Regions from separate parts of the Enterobacter sp. R4-368 genome, predicted to be linked through region 1. Evidence: predicted binding sites of a transcription regulator. Region 1 holds the regulator's gene; each other region holds the start of a gene.
What was found. Region 1 encodes LexA, which represses DNA repair genes until DNA is damaged. Its sites were predicted from a motif close to TNCTGTATGTACATACAGNA; they were not measured.
Positions count from the first base shown of each region.

Region 1 (3,135 bases):
AAACACGAAACGCGGCAGCAACGCGCCGTCGATTTCCAGCGGTTCCAGCGGATCGGGCAACTCATGCGCCAGACACTGCGCGCGTAAAGTCAGTAAATCTGCCTTTGAGTTATAAGGCAGCACGTACATGATGGGGCGTGATGTATCGAGACCCAGTTCCTGTGCAGGTTCTGCGGGGATCGATTTACTTTTTACCAGCACGCTTAATGGTAAATTCAGTAATTTGTAGTAAATTCGTGGCCAGCCGGACATAAAGGATGTAAAGCCTCTGGTTAATAGTGCCATTGCGCCGCAAGAATATCAGAAAGCGCACATAATTTCTGTTGTACCGCTGCGCGCTTGCTGAGACATTGACGCCAATTTAATAAAAAGGTTCTTTTAAATGGCTAATAATACCACCGGTTTCACCCGGATCATTAAAGCCGCTGGATACTCCTGGAAAGGCGTTCGCGCCGCCTGGATTAATGAAGCGGCATTTCGTCAGGAGTCCGTTGCGGTTATCCTGGCAATTATAATCGCTTGCTGGCTCGATATTGACACAATGACGCGCGTACTGCTGATTGGTTCTGTGACGCTGGTAATGATTGTCGAAATTCTGAACAGCGCTATCGAAGCCGTGGTAGACAGAATTGGTTCGGAATTCCATGAACTTTCCGGGCGGGCGAAGGATATGGGGTCGGCGGCGGTGCTGATGTCCATCCTGCTGGCGCTGTTTACTTGGATCGCATTACTGTGGTCACATTTTCGATAACGCTTCCAGAATTCGATAACGCCCTGGTTTTTTGCTTAAATTTGGTTCCAAAATCGCCTTTAGCTGTATATACTCACAGCATAACTGTATATACACCCAGGGGGCGGGATGAAAGCATTAACGGCCAGGCAGCAAGAGGTGTTCGATCTTATTCGCGATCGCATCACTCAAACCGGTATGCCACCAACGCGTGCGGAAATCGCACAGCAATTGGGGTTCCGTTCCCCAAATGCGGCGGAAGAACACCTCAAAGCGCTGGCGCGCAAAGGGGTTATCGAAATCGTATCTGGCGCATCACGCGGCCTTCGTCTGCTGCTTGAAGAAGAAGAGGACGATATCGGCTTACCGCTGATTGGTCGCGTCGCTGCGGGTGAGCCGCTGCTGGCTCAGCAGCATATCGAAGGCCATTACCAGGTCGATCCGAGTCTCTTTAAACCTCATGCGGATTTCCTGCTGCGCGTTAGCGGTATGTCGATGCGTGACATTGGCATTATGGATGGCGATCTGCTGGCGGTGCATAAAACGCAGGATGTGCGTAACGGCCAGGTCGTTGTAGCGCGCATTGAAGACGAAGTGACCGTCAAGCGTTTAAAAAAGCAGGGTAACACCGTCGAACTGTTGCCGGAAAACAGCGAGTTTTCCCCGATCGTTGTCGATCTTCGCGATCAAAACTTCACCATCGAAGGGCTGGCGGTCGGTGTTATTCGTAATGGCGCGTGGTTGTAACGCACATTCGCTTTGCTGCGGGGCGGGTTCAGGTTCCGCAGCGATCTCCTCTTTTCCCTCATTAAATTTCACATTCAAACCATGCCACTGCTAACCGCATCTGACAAAGCGCTCTGGCGGCTTGCGCTGCCGATGATCTTCTCGAATATCACTGTCCCATTACTGGGGCTGGTGGATACGGCGGTAGTGGGGCATCTGGACAGCCCGGTTTACCTGGGTGGTGTGGCGATTGGTGCAACGGCGACCAGTTTTCTCTTTATGCTGCTGCTCTTTTTGCGCATGAGCACCACCGGCCTGACAGCTCAGGCGTTCGGCGCGAAAAATGCGCCCGCGCTGGCGCGTGCGTTAGTCCAGCCTTTGCTGCTGGCGCTAGGGGCCGGCGTGTTGATTACCCTGTTGCGCACGCCGCTTATCGACCTGGCGCTGCATATCACTGGCGGTAGCGAGGCGGTACTGGAACAGGCGCGACGGTTCCTGGATATTCGCTGGTTGAGTGCGCCTGCTTCGCTGGGCAATCTGGTGTTGCTCGGTTGGTTGCTCGGCGTGCAGTATGCGCGTGCACCGGTGATATTGCTGGTGGTGGGGAATCTGCTCAACATCGTGCTCGATGTGTGGCTGGTCATGGGGCTGCATATGAATGTGCAAGGTGCGGCACTTGCCACGGTCATTGCAGAATACGCCACCTTCGCTATTGGTTTATGGATGGTGCGACACGTACTGGTAATGCGCGGCATTTCATTGCTGACGCTGAAAAATGCATGGCGCGGTGGCGTACGGCGCTTGCTGGCGCTGAACCGCGATATCATGTTGCGTTCGCTGCTGCTGCAACTCTGCTTTGGTTCGATAACGGTGTTTGGTGCCCGGCTCGGGGATGAGACGGTGGCGGCAAATGCGGTGCTGATGATGTTTTTAACCTTTACCGCCTATGCGCTGGATGGTTTCGCGTATGCGGTTGAGGCGCACTCCGGGCAGGCTTACGGTGCCAGAGACGGCAGTCAATTGATGCATATCTGGCGGGCTGCCTGCCGGCAGGCCGGTCTGGTGGCGCTGTTCTTTGCCGTTGTGTATGCAGTGGCGGGTCAGCAAATTATCGGGCTGTTAACATCGTTACCCGCGCTGCAACAGCTTGCCGGACATTATCTGATTTGGCAGGTTATCTTACCGTTGGTGGGGGTGTGGTGTTATCTGCTGGACGGTATGTTTGTCGGTGCCACGCGCGCGGCCGAAATGCGTAACAGTATGGCAGTGGCGGCGGCGGGGTTTGCCGCTACGCTACTCACCGTGCCTGTTTTGGGCAATCACGGTTTGTGGCTGTCACTTGCTGTATTCCTTGCTCTGCGTGGGCTGACGCTGGCGCTAATATGGCGTCGTCACTGGCGTAACAACAGTTGGTTTGCTGCCAGCGCTCCTTCCTGATAGCGCTTTATTTTCTAAGGTAACGCTCCGATTTTCTCGTCTCGTTTACGCTACTTTTATCTTGTTAAATGGTTAAAGATTCCGAATAAAATTCATAATGCCGAATCCCTGACTACAATAATCAGTACGTTCAGCACGGTGAGAACGTCATTTTAACCGAACGATAAGGAGTCCATGATGAATAAAGACGAAGTCGGCGGTAACTGGAAACAGTTTAAAGGCACAGTGAAAGAGAAATGGGG
Region 1 is NC_021500.1:3,349,024-3,352,158, forward strand. It holds gene plsB (glycerol-3-phosphate 1-O-acyltransferase PlsB) at 1-252, opposite strand, end outside; gene H650_RS15750 (diacylglycerol kinase) at 383-751, shown strand; gene lexA (transcriptional repressor LexA) at 860-1,477, shown strand; gene dinF (MATE family efflux transporter DinF) at 1,559-2,893, shown strand; gene H650_RS15765 (CsbD family protein) at 3,071-3,135, shown strand, end outside.

Region 2 (3,135 bases), 2.3 Mb from region 1:
CAATATCAGCAGCTCGGCGGACAAAATGTCTGACATCATTAACTTGATTGATTCTATCGCCTTCCAGACCAATATCCTGGCGCTTAACGCCGCGGTTGAAGCAGCTCGCGCAGGTGAACATGGCAAAGGGTTTGCCGTGGTGGCGCAGGAAGTTCGCAATCTGGCGCAGAAAACGGCGAATTCGTCGAAAGATATCCGGGCGCTGATTGAAAACTCGACACAGCAGAGCGTACGCGGCCTGGAGATGGTGCGTCAGGTGAACGGTAAAATGGACGAAATGGTCGAGAACGTGGATAACGTCTCCAGTATTCTGAAAGAGATCGAACAAGCGAGCCTCGAACAGAGTGACGGCGTACAGCAAATCAACATTGCGATCGGCCAGATTGATACCACTACCCAGCAAAATGCGGCGCTGGTCGAAGAGTCGGTTGCCGCGTCTGAAATGCTCAACGAACAAGCCAGAGTGATGAAAGAGTTGGTGAGCGTTTTCAGGGTTCCGGCGAGCGTTTGACTTTGAACGAACACGATTCGCAGTAAAACGGTGGTGATGAATACGTCGCCGTAAATCGGCGACGTGCGCAACAATCATAGCGTCGGCTGGTCTCCTGCCAGCCGACGCCAATTCCCGTTTCAACGTCAGCCACGGCATCGCCACTCTTTTCCGGCGCGGATGAGACGCCGCCAACAGGCACGAAAATGCTCGTAAATACCCTTATTTTTACAGGTTCAACGCGTGAAACCGCCACACCGTTACGGTTTCCATTGACACTCCAGACCGCAAACCGTCCGGATGAAGTTGCACAGCGCTTGCGCGCCTTCAGCAATAGTTGGAAAGGTTGCCGAATGGTAGATACCTTCGCCATCTGCGCCGAACAGATGTTGATACTCCGGCTTAACATCGATGGAAGTGAACCGCTTTAGGGTCTCGCGATTACAACGAATGCGGTAGCCATTTTTAAAGCGTTGCAGCATATGCACACCGGTGGTGGAATTACCGGTGCTTCTGGCAATATTTAACATCTACGCCTCTCCTTAATACGCGAAAAATAGTAACCCTCACATTACTGAATTTCTGATGCTGTGCTATTTCCCTGCATTTTTTGGCAACAAGTAATCCGGTGTTGTACGCCGGGTTATTAAGCCAGTGGTTTTAAAATGATATTGGTAAGGGCCATCAATATAGAATGGCAACGTTTTCAGCTAAATTCTTTGCTACTTCAAACATTTCCTGAATGCGGCCCGCTTCGCCTCTTGATCAGTGACAGAATTTAGCAATACTGTATATAAACACAGTTAACCAGGTTCATCATCATGCAGTTCATCCCATCGACCGAGAGTGATCGCCTCATTCCCCTTCCGCTCTTTGCTGAGCGCGTTCCTTGTGGCTTCCCAAGCCCGGCGCAGGATTATGTCGAAGAGCGGCTTGATTTAAACAAACTGGTGGTTAAACACCCCAGCGCGACTTACTTTGTCAGGGTAAGCGGGGATTCGATGATCGGTGCGGGGATTAGCGATGGTGATTTGCTGGTGGTTGATCGCTCATTAACCCCAGTGCACGGTGATATTGTTGTTGCGGCGGTTGCCGGGGAATTCACGGTGAAGGAGTTGCGGACCCGCCCTGTTCTCCAGCTCATCCCGCATAATGTTCATTATGCGCCGATTGTTTTCCAGGCCGAGGAAGAGTTGCAGATCTTTGGCGTCGTGACATTTACGTTGAAGTCAAATCGACATGTTCGCGCTTGTTGATGTGAATAACTTCTACGCCTCCTGCGAGACGCTGTTTCGCCCGGATCTGCAGGGGAAACCTGTCGTTGTCGTGTCCAACAACGATGGGTGCATTATTTCGCGATCGCGTGAGGCAAAGGACCTGGGCATAGACATGGCTGCGCCTTATTTCAAAATCAAAGATGAGCTTCATCGTCAGCGCGTGACGGTGTTTAGCTCAAATTATGCGCTGTATGCCGACCTCAGCAATCGTGTCATGTCGACGCTGGTTGAAATCACCCCCTCCGTCGAGCTTTATTCTATTGATGAGGCTTTTATCGATCTGTCTGGCGTATCAAACTGTATTTCACTTGAGGCATTCGGCCATCAGATCCGTAATCAGATTTTGAAAAATACCGGGCTGACAACGGGCGTTGGCATTGCCCCAACGAAAACCCTCGCCAAGGTGGCCAATTATGCCGCCAAAAGATGGGCCAGCGCCGGGGGAGTTGTGGATATTTCCTCCCGGGAGCGGCAACGTAAGTTACTGTTTCACGTGCCGATACATGAGGTCTGGGGCGTGGGACGTCGCATCAGTAAAAAGCTGGCGTTAATGGGCATTGAAAATGCGCTGCAACTTGCCGACAGTTCAACCTGGGTTATCCGTAAACACTTCAATGTTGTGCTGGAACGAACCGTGCGGGAACTGCGCGGCGAATCATGTCTGGCATTTGATGAATTTCCCCCCACCAAGCAGCAAATTATCTGTAGCCGCTCTTTTGGCAAGCGGATCACGCAGTATTCAGATATGCATCAGGCCATTTGCGCCTATGCTGAACGCGCGGCAGAGAAGTTACGCGCGGAACATCAGTTCTGCCGCTTCATCAGCGTCTTTATTCGTACCAGCCCGCATGCGGATAATCGTATTTACTACGGAAATCAGGCATCCGTGACGTTGATGACGCCGACTAATGATACGCGCGACATTATCCGTGCTGCGACAAGCTCGCTGGATCAGATATGGCGGGAGGGGCATCGCTATATGAAGGCTGGCGTGATGCTTTCAGATTTTTTCAGCAGCGGCGTTGCCCAACTCAATCTGTTTGATGAGAATCGCCCCTACGCGAACAGCGCAGCGCTGATGGAAACCATTGATCGTTTAAATACATCGGGGAGAGGAAGCGTCTGGTTTGCAGGACAGGGAATTGAAAAAAACTGGGCGATGAAACGCGACATGCTTTCCCCCGCCTACACCACACGCTATTCCGATCTGCCTGTCGTGAAATAAAGACCGTACAGAAACCATAACCGACCGCGATTTTCATCAACAAATGCGCCGACAGACTGGCGCATTTGTCATATCAGGCATGCTTATGCATGGCTGTACTCTTTTACCAGCTGGCGCAGATCCAGCTCAGAGGAGTAGTCCAC
Region 2 is NC_021500.1:659,230-662,364, forward strand. It holds gene H650_RS02975 (methyl-accepting chemotaxis protein) at 1-511, shown strand, start outside; gene H650_RS02980 (hypothetical protein) at 751-1,020, opposite strand; gene umuD (translesion error-prone DNA polymerase V autoproteolytic subunit) at 1,312-1,746, shown strand; gene umuC (translesion error-prone DNA polymerase V subunit UmuC) at 1,730-2,992, shown strand; gene fabV (enoyl-ACP reductase FabV) at 3,076-3,135, opposite strand, start outside.
Region 2: a site for LexA is predicted at 1,276-1,295, ahead of umuD (translesion error-prone DNA polymerase V autoproteolytic subunit). Genes of this name have one in related genera too.

Region 3 (3,135 bases), on a different replicon from region 1:
TCTCATAAATGTAAATATAAAATACTCAATATGAGTATTAATAAAAACTCAACCTCTAGACACAACCTGAGTAAGGCACATACAACAGGGCAGTAGTGGGGTCAGCGAACCATTTATCTGCGTTATGCGAAGCCGGTACCGCTTTCCGCCTCCTCGTTCTGGTAAAGTCACCTGTAAAAGTTGTGTTACGGTATATGAAAGGAAGACAGAATATGGATTTGAGAAAAGCAGCGTCAAAGGCCTTTGGAAAAAAGGGAGCGAAACTCAGTACCGGTGAATACAAAGAACTTGCGGATTATATCTCCACCATCCTGGAGCTACACGCCAGCGGGAAAATCATCAAGGAAAGTGCGATATCTGATCTTCTGGATATTGCCACCGCGATTGACGTGGGAGAAACAGCGGTAGTACGCAATACAATCAGAACTCCGGAAGAAATCATACAGCGCTCAGACAACCATCCGGGAAACCGGTCAAGACGCATGGAAAACTGGCCGAGCACAACGGGTAACCCCTCAGGCGGCAAAAGAACCAACGCTCCTGCCCGCTTAAAATAGTCAGTATTCACGGTTCAAATCATTAATAGCATCGGACAACGATCCTCGTCTGCCGGGATCTGTAAAAGTACATATTAAGGAGAATAAAACAATGTATGAAAGCTATACACATCAGGCACTACCGTCTAAACAGTACAGAGAACTGCTTGGCACCGCGCTTTGCGTTTTTAATTCAAATAACAGCTTTGTTATTGAAAATATACTCAATAAAGATACCAAAAGAAAATACAGCTGGTATGAATTGATTGATAAAACATCGGGGCGACTTAAAAAGCCAATAGCAGAGACAATAACTCAGGCATCAGATGAGAAAATAGCTAATAGTTTCAATTAATTAGTGCTAATTCGTAACAGAATAATGCATAGTTATCAGGTTACCGCTGAAATGGATTTACCTGGTGATGATGCCAAACAAATACTTTCAACCAAATATGAAAATGGTTACCAGGAATATATCACTGAAGAATTCCTCATGAATTTTATAAAGAAAAATGATGAGTTTTCCGCAATGCTTGAGGAATTCAGAAGATGCTGACTGTTCTTTATTCCCCCATCACATTTACATCAATTATAGCGAGGATATAATAATAGAGTTTACTGCCGGAAATGTAATTTTCTGTCCCCTTCCGCGCAAATATACCCTTCTTCTGATGTCCGCCCGAAATGCACGCTGTGCCGACCTGTCCTTTTTTAGAAATTTCACTGGTAATGACGCCCGTCCAGGTCGGTTGTCGCTGACAACCGACCTGTATTGATCCTCTCTTTTCCACGTCGGCACATGACTGGTTTGCTACGCCTGTGATGCACAAAACAAGACCAGGAGGGAGCTAAAGAGATAAAAATAATTTCTCTATTTTTCATTTAGTTAATTGATAAAGATTACGTCTCGCTTGAAAGCACAGGTGAAACAAATTAATAATACTGTATATATAAACAGTATAAATACAGATGAGGAATAGCGTTATGAAGCTGGTAATGCTGACCCCTACACAAGCAAACGTGCCTGTAAATCTGCCATTATTTCTGGAGATGGTGCCCTGTGGTTTTCCGTCTCCCGCCCAGGACTATGTGGAGAAAGAGCTTGACCTGAACGAGTACTGCATCCGGCACCGCAGCGCGACTTACTACCTGCGCGCCCACGGAGACAGCATGCAGGACGGATTTCTTTTCAGTGGTGATCTGCTGGTCGTCGATAGTGCCATGAAACCGGTGAACGGCGACATTGTGGTGGCCGGCATGGGCGCGGAATTCACCGTGAAGCGACTGATTACCCGGCCCCGGCTCTGTCTGCAGCCCATGAATCCTGCTTTTCCGCCCATTTATCCGGATCCGGATGAACTGCAGATCTTCGGCGTTGTTACTCACATCATTCACCGGACGCGCGAGGTGATGAAATGTTTGGACTAGCCGACGTTAATTCGTTCTATGCCAGCTGCGAAAAAGTATTTCGCCCCGACTTGCGTGATAAACCTCTGATTGTTCTAAGTAATAATGACGGTTGCTGCATAGCGCGTTCCAAGGAAGCGAAGCGGCTAGGCATCCGAATGGGTGACCCGTGGTTCAAAATTCGCGAGCAGCAGTTTCCAGAGCAACTATTTGTTTTCTCGAGTAATTATGAATTATATGCCAGTCTGAGTAACCGCGTGATGGCCTGTCTGGAAGAGCTGACTCCAGGCGTGGAAGCATACTCAATCGACGAGATGTTCCTGGATCTCCGGGGGCTGGAAACCGCCATCAGTTATGAGGCATTCGGCACGCAGCTGCGCGAACATGTTTATGCCTGTACCCGGCTCACTATCGGCGTCGGAATGGGTCCCACCAAGACACTGGCAAAATCAGCGCAGTGGGCGTCGAAGGAGTGGCCAGCGTTCAGGGGCGTGCTGGCGCTGACGCCAGGAAATCCCGCCCGCACAGCAAAGATGCTTTCACTTCAGCCTGTCCAGGAAATATGGGGGGTGGGCAGCCGTATCGCTCGAAAGCTTAACACAATGGGGATTACCACCGCACTTCAGCTGGCGCAGGCCAACACCGCTTTTATCCGTAAAAATTTTAATGTGGTGCTGGAACGCACCGTCCGGGAACTGAACGGTGAGAGCTGTATTGCGCTCGAGGAAGCTCCGCCACCGAAGCAGCAGATTGTATGTTCCCGGTCGTTTGGCGAGCGTATCACTACGTATGACTCCATACGTCAGGCTGTCTGCCAGTACGCGGAGCGCGCCGCCGAAAAACTGCGGGGAGAACGCCAGTACTGCCGGCACATTTCAGTCTTTATCAAAACCTCCCCCTTCTCTGCCACTGAACCCTACTACGGCAACGTGGCAAGTGAAAAACTGCTTACGGCCACGCAGGACACACGGGACATTATTGCAGCCGCTGTCCGCGCACTGGAGCGTATCTGGCGCGACGATCACCGGTATGCAAAGGCAGGGGTCATGCTTAATGACTTCAGCGGTTCCGGCATTGCCCAACTGAACCTGTTTGATGAGCAGCCTCCCCGCCCGCACAGTCAGGAACTAATGAGTGTTGTTGACGGGATCAATCATTCCGGGCTTGGCCAGGTCTGGTTTGCCGGGCGTGG
Region 3 is NC_021492.1:3,977-7,111, forward strand. It holds gene H650_RS23565 (hypothetical protein) at 213-557, shown strand; gene H650_RS26165 (hypothetical protein) at 649-891, shown strand; gene H650_RS26170 (hypothetical protein) at 943-1,092, shown strand; gene umuD (translesion error-prone DNA polymerase V autoproteolytic subunit) at 1,521-1,964, shown strand; gene H650_RS23580 (Y-family DNA polymerase) at 1,952-3,135, shown strand, end outside.
Region 3: a site for LexA is predicted at 1,477-1,496, ahead of umuD (translesion error-prone DNA polymerase V autoproteolytic subunit). Genes of this name have one in related genera too.

Region 4 (3,135 bases), 1.3 Mb from region 1:
TCCATTAACGGCAGCGTTTCATCAACCCAACCTTCAGCGATAGCAACACCAGGTGCTGCCGGTAAGGCGCGAATTCGCGTCTGCCGATACTGGCCAAACAGCGCGTTTAATTGTGACTGGGAGAGAATGGCCGCCATCTGGGTGGCGAGCGTAACCAGAAAGGACTCTTCGCTTTCATCGTACTGGCGTAGCTCACGCTGTTGTACCACCAGCACACCAAGCAACTGGCGGCGCTGAATAATAGGTACGCCAAGAAAAGCGCGAAAGCGCTCTTCTTTAACAGCGGGAATATATTTAAAACTGGGGTGTTTTTGTGCATCCGCCAGGTTGATGGGTTCCGCCAGCCTGCCTACCAGACCGACAATCCCCTGATCGAATGCGAGCGTGACGGTGCGACCACGCGGCTTTTTTAAACCGCGCGTCGCCATCAGGTAATAACAACGCCGGTCGTGATCTGCGAGATAGACCGAGCACACTTCGGTTTCCATCGCCAGACAAACGTCGGTAACCAATATTTCCAGCGCTTCATTAAGGCGTGGCGCGCTGGCGACTTTCTCAACTATTTCTCGCAGTCGGGTGAGCATAATATGGGTGGCTTAACCTCGTTTACGTCGCCAGGCAGGCGCGCTTTGCGGCTTCGGAGGCGTTTCCTGAAGCGACATCACCGCGCTTGCAAACTCTTTCATCACCCGCCGGTAGACATCGCGTTTAAACGACACTACCTGGCGAACAGGATACCAGTAGCTCACCCAACGCCAGCCATCAAATTCGGGCGTACTACTGGTCTGCATGTTGATCTCACTGTCGTTACCTATCAACTGCAAAAGAAACCATTTTTGTTTCTGGCCGATACAAACCGGCTTTGTGTCCCAACGCACCAAACGTTTCGGTAACTTGTAACGCAACCAGTTACGCGTAGAAGCAAGGATACGAACATCTTTACGACTTAAGCCTACTTCCTCGAACAGTTCCCGGTACATTGCTTGTTCCGGGGACTCGCCAGGGTTAATACCCCCCTGGGGGAACTGCCATGAGTGCTGTCCAAAGCGTCTGGCCCACATGACCTGACCTTGTCGATTACAGATTACGATTCCCACATTTGGGCGGTAGCCATCGTCATCAATCACCGGACTACCTCAAAAAAAGTCTGAATAAAGCGATTGTTTCACACTCCCGGAAAACGGTAAACCACTCTATGACAGGGATACGAACGAATAACATTTGAATAACTCACAGTAATCATCAAAGTTATAAACAGAAAGCGATGCTGACGACGGTTTTTATTCACCTTTTCTGTGGATAGAGTTGTGAAAAAGTATGGAATTACCCAGGGAAAACCCGGAACAGTCTGAATAGCCCCGATTTACATCAAAGAAATAACATACAGCAATTCATGCAGTTAAATAGCTTTTCAACCGATAACAGCCCCATAATGTGACGATCATCACCTTAAGGATCCTGGCGCTGATGAAAGATCGAACAGAGCCGAATTTATCCACAGATTATGCCAATAAGTTAGGCACATTTTGTGCAGAATTTCGATTTTCATCGCACGTCAAGGCTGTAAATCGAAACAGTAGTGGCACTTTTCCCCAGTTATCCCACTTTTCTGTGGATAACATGGTGTAAGATCCTGTTTATTGTCAGTGACCAGATTTGGAAAACCCGGCGCACAGTTGCGCAACTCATCAAAACCCTCGTTAAATTCCTTTATAAATCATCTATTTGCTCACGAAGGACAGAAAAAGGTACACTGCCTGGCTACAGTGCAAAACTAGCGGTTATTTTTTAGACAAAAGGTTTTTAACATGTTCGCGTTGGCTCCTTTCACTTCACCGCCTGAATCAGAAGCGCAATTGCTGGCCCAGGCGCAGCGCCTGGCGGGCTACACGCTCGGCGAACTGGCCACGCTGGCAGGCTTGCCCGTTCCGCGCGATTTAAAGCGTGATAAAGGCTGGACGGGGGTTCTGCTGGAGCTGTGGCTCGGCGCCAGCGCAGGCAGTAAGCCCGAGCAGGATTTTGCCGCGCTGGGCGTTGAGCTAAAAACCATACCGGTGGATAACCAGGGACGCCCGCTGGAGACCACGTTTGTTTGCGTGGCCCCTCTTACCGGCAACAGTGGTGTCGTGTGGGAAACCAGCCATGTGCGGCATAAGCTCAAGCGCGTCTTATGGATTCCGATTGAAGGTTCACGCGAGATCCCGGTGGCGGATCGCCGCGTCGGTTCGCCGTTGCTCTGGAGTCCCAATGCAGAAGAAGAACAGCAGTTACGGCTCGACTGGGAAGAGTTGATGGACTTGATTGTGTTAGGCCAGGTCACCCGCATTACCGCCCGTCACGGCGAAGTGCTGCAACTGCGCCCGAAGGCGGCCAACAGTAAAGCGCTAACCGAAGCCATTGGCGAACATGGCGAAACCATTCTCACGCTGCCGCGCGGTTTTTACCTGAAAAAGAACTTCACCGGCGCACTGCTGGCGCGCCATTTTTTGCTCTCACCCTATTAATTTTTTGCCTACTCCACAGCGACGCTTATAATTAGCGCTTCTTTTTTTGGCAGGACTTTATAGAGATGTTATTTGCATGGATTACCGATCCCAACGCCTGGCTCGCGCTCGGTACGCTGACGCTGCTGGAGATCGTTTTAGGGATCGACAATATTATTTTCCTCTCTCTGGTGGTCGCGAAACTGCCTACCGCGCAGCGTAATCACGCTCGTCGGTTAGGTCTGGCTGCGGCAATGATCATGCGGCTGTTACTGCTGGCATCCATTGCCTGGGTGACAAGGCTGACACATCCGCTGTTCAGCGTGTTTGATCATAGTGTTTCCGCCCGCGATTTGATCTTGTTCCTCGGTGGTCTGTTCCTTATCTGGAAAGCGAGTAAAGAGATCCACGAATCGATCGAAGGCGAAGAGGAAGGATTGAAGACCAATGTGCATTCGTTCTTTGGCGCGATTGTGCAGATTATGCTGCTGGATATTATCTTCAGTCTCGACTCGGTGATCACCGCGGTGGGGCTATCCGATCATCTGTTCATTATGATGGCGGCAGTGGTTATCGCCGTTGGCGTGATGATGTTTGCCGCGCGTCCGATTGGCGAGTTTGTTGACCGCCACCCGTCGGTCAAAATGCTGGC
Region 4 is NC_021500.1:2,016,447-2,019,581, forward strand. It holds gene ptsP (phosphoenolpyruvate--protein phosphotransferase) at 1-584, opposite strand, end outside; gene rppH (RNA pyrophosphohydrolase) at 597-1,127, opposite strand; gene mutH (DNA mismatch repair endonuclease MutH) at 1,809-2,504, shown strand; gene H650_RS09510 (TerC family protein) at 2,570-3,135, shown strand, end outside.
Region 4: a site for LexA is predicted at 1,560-1,579, ahead of mutH (DNA mismatch repair endonuclease MutH). Genes of this name have one in related genera too.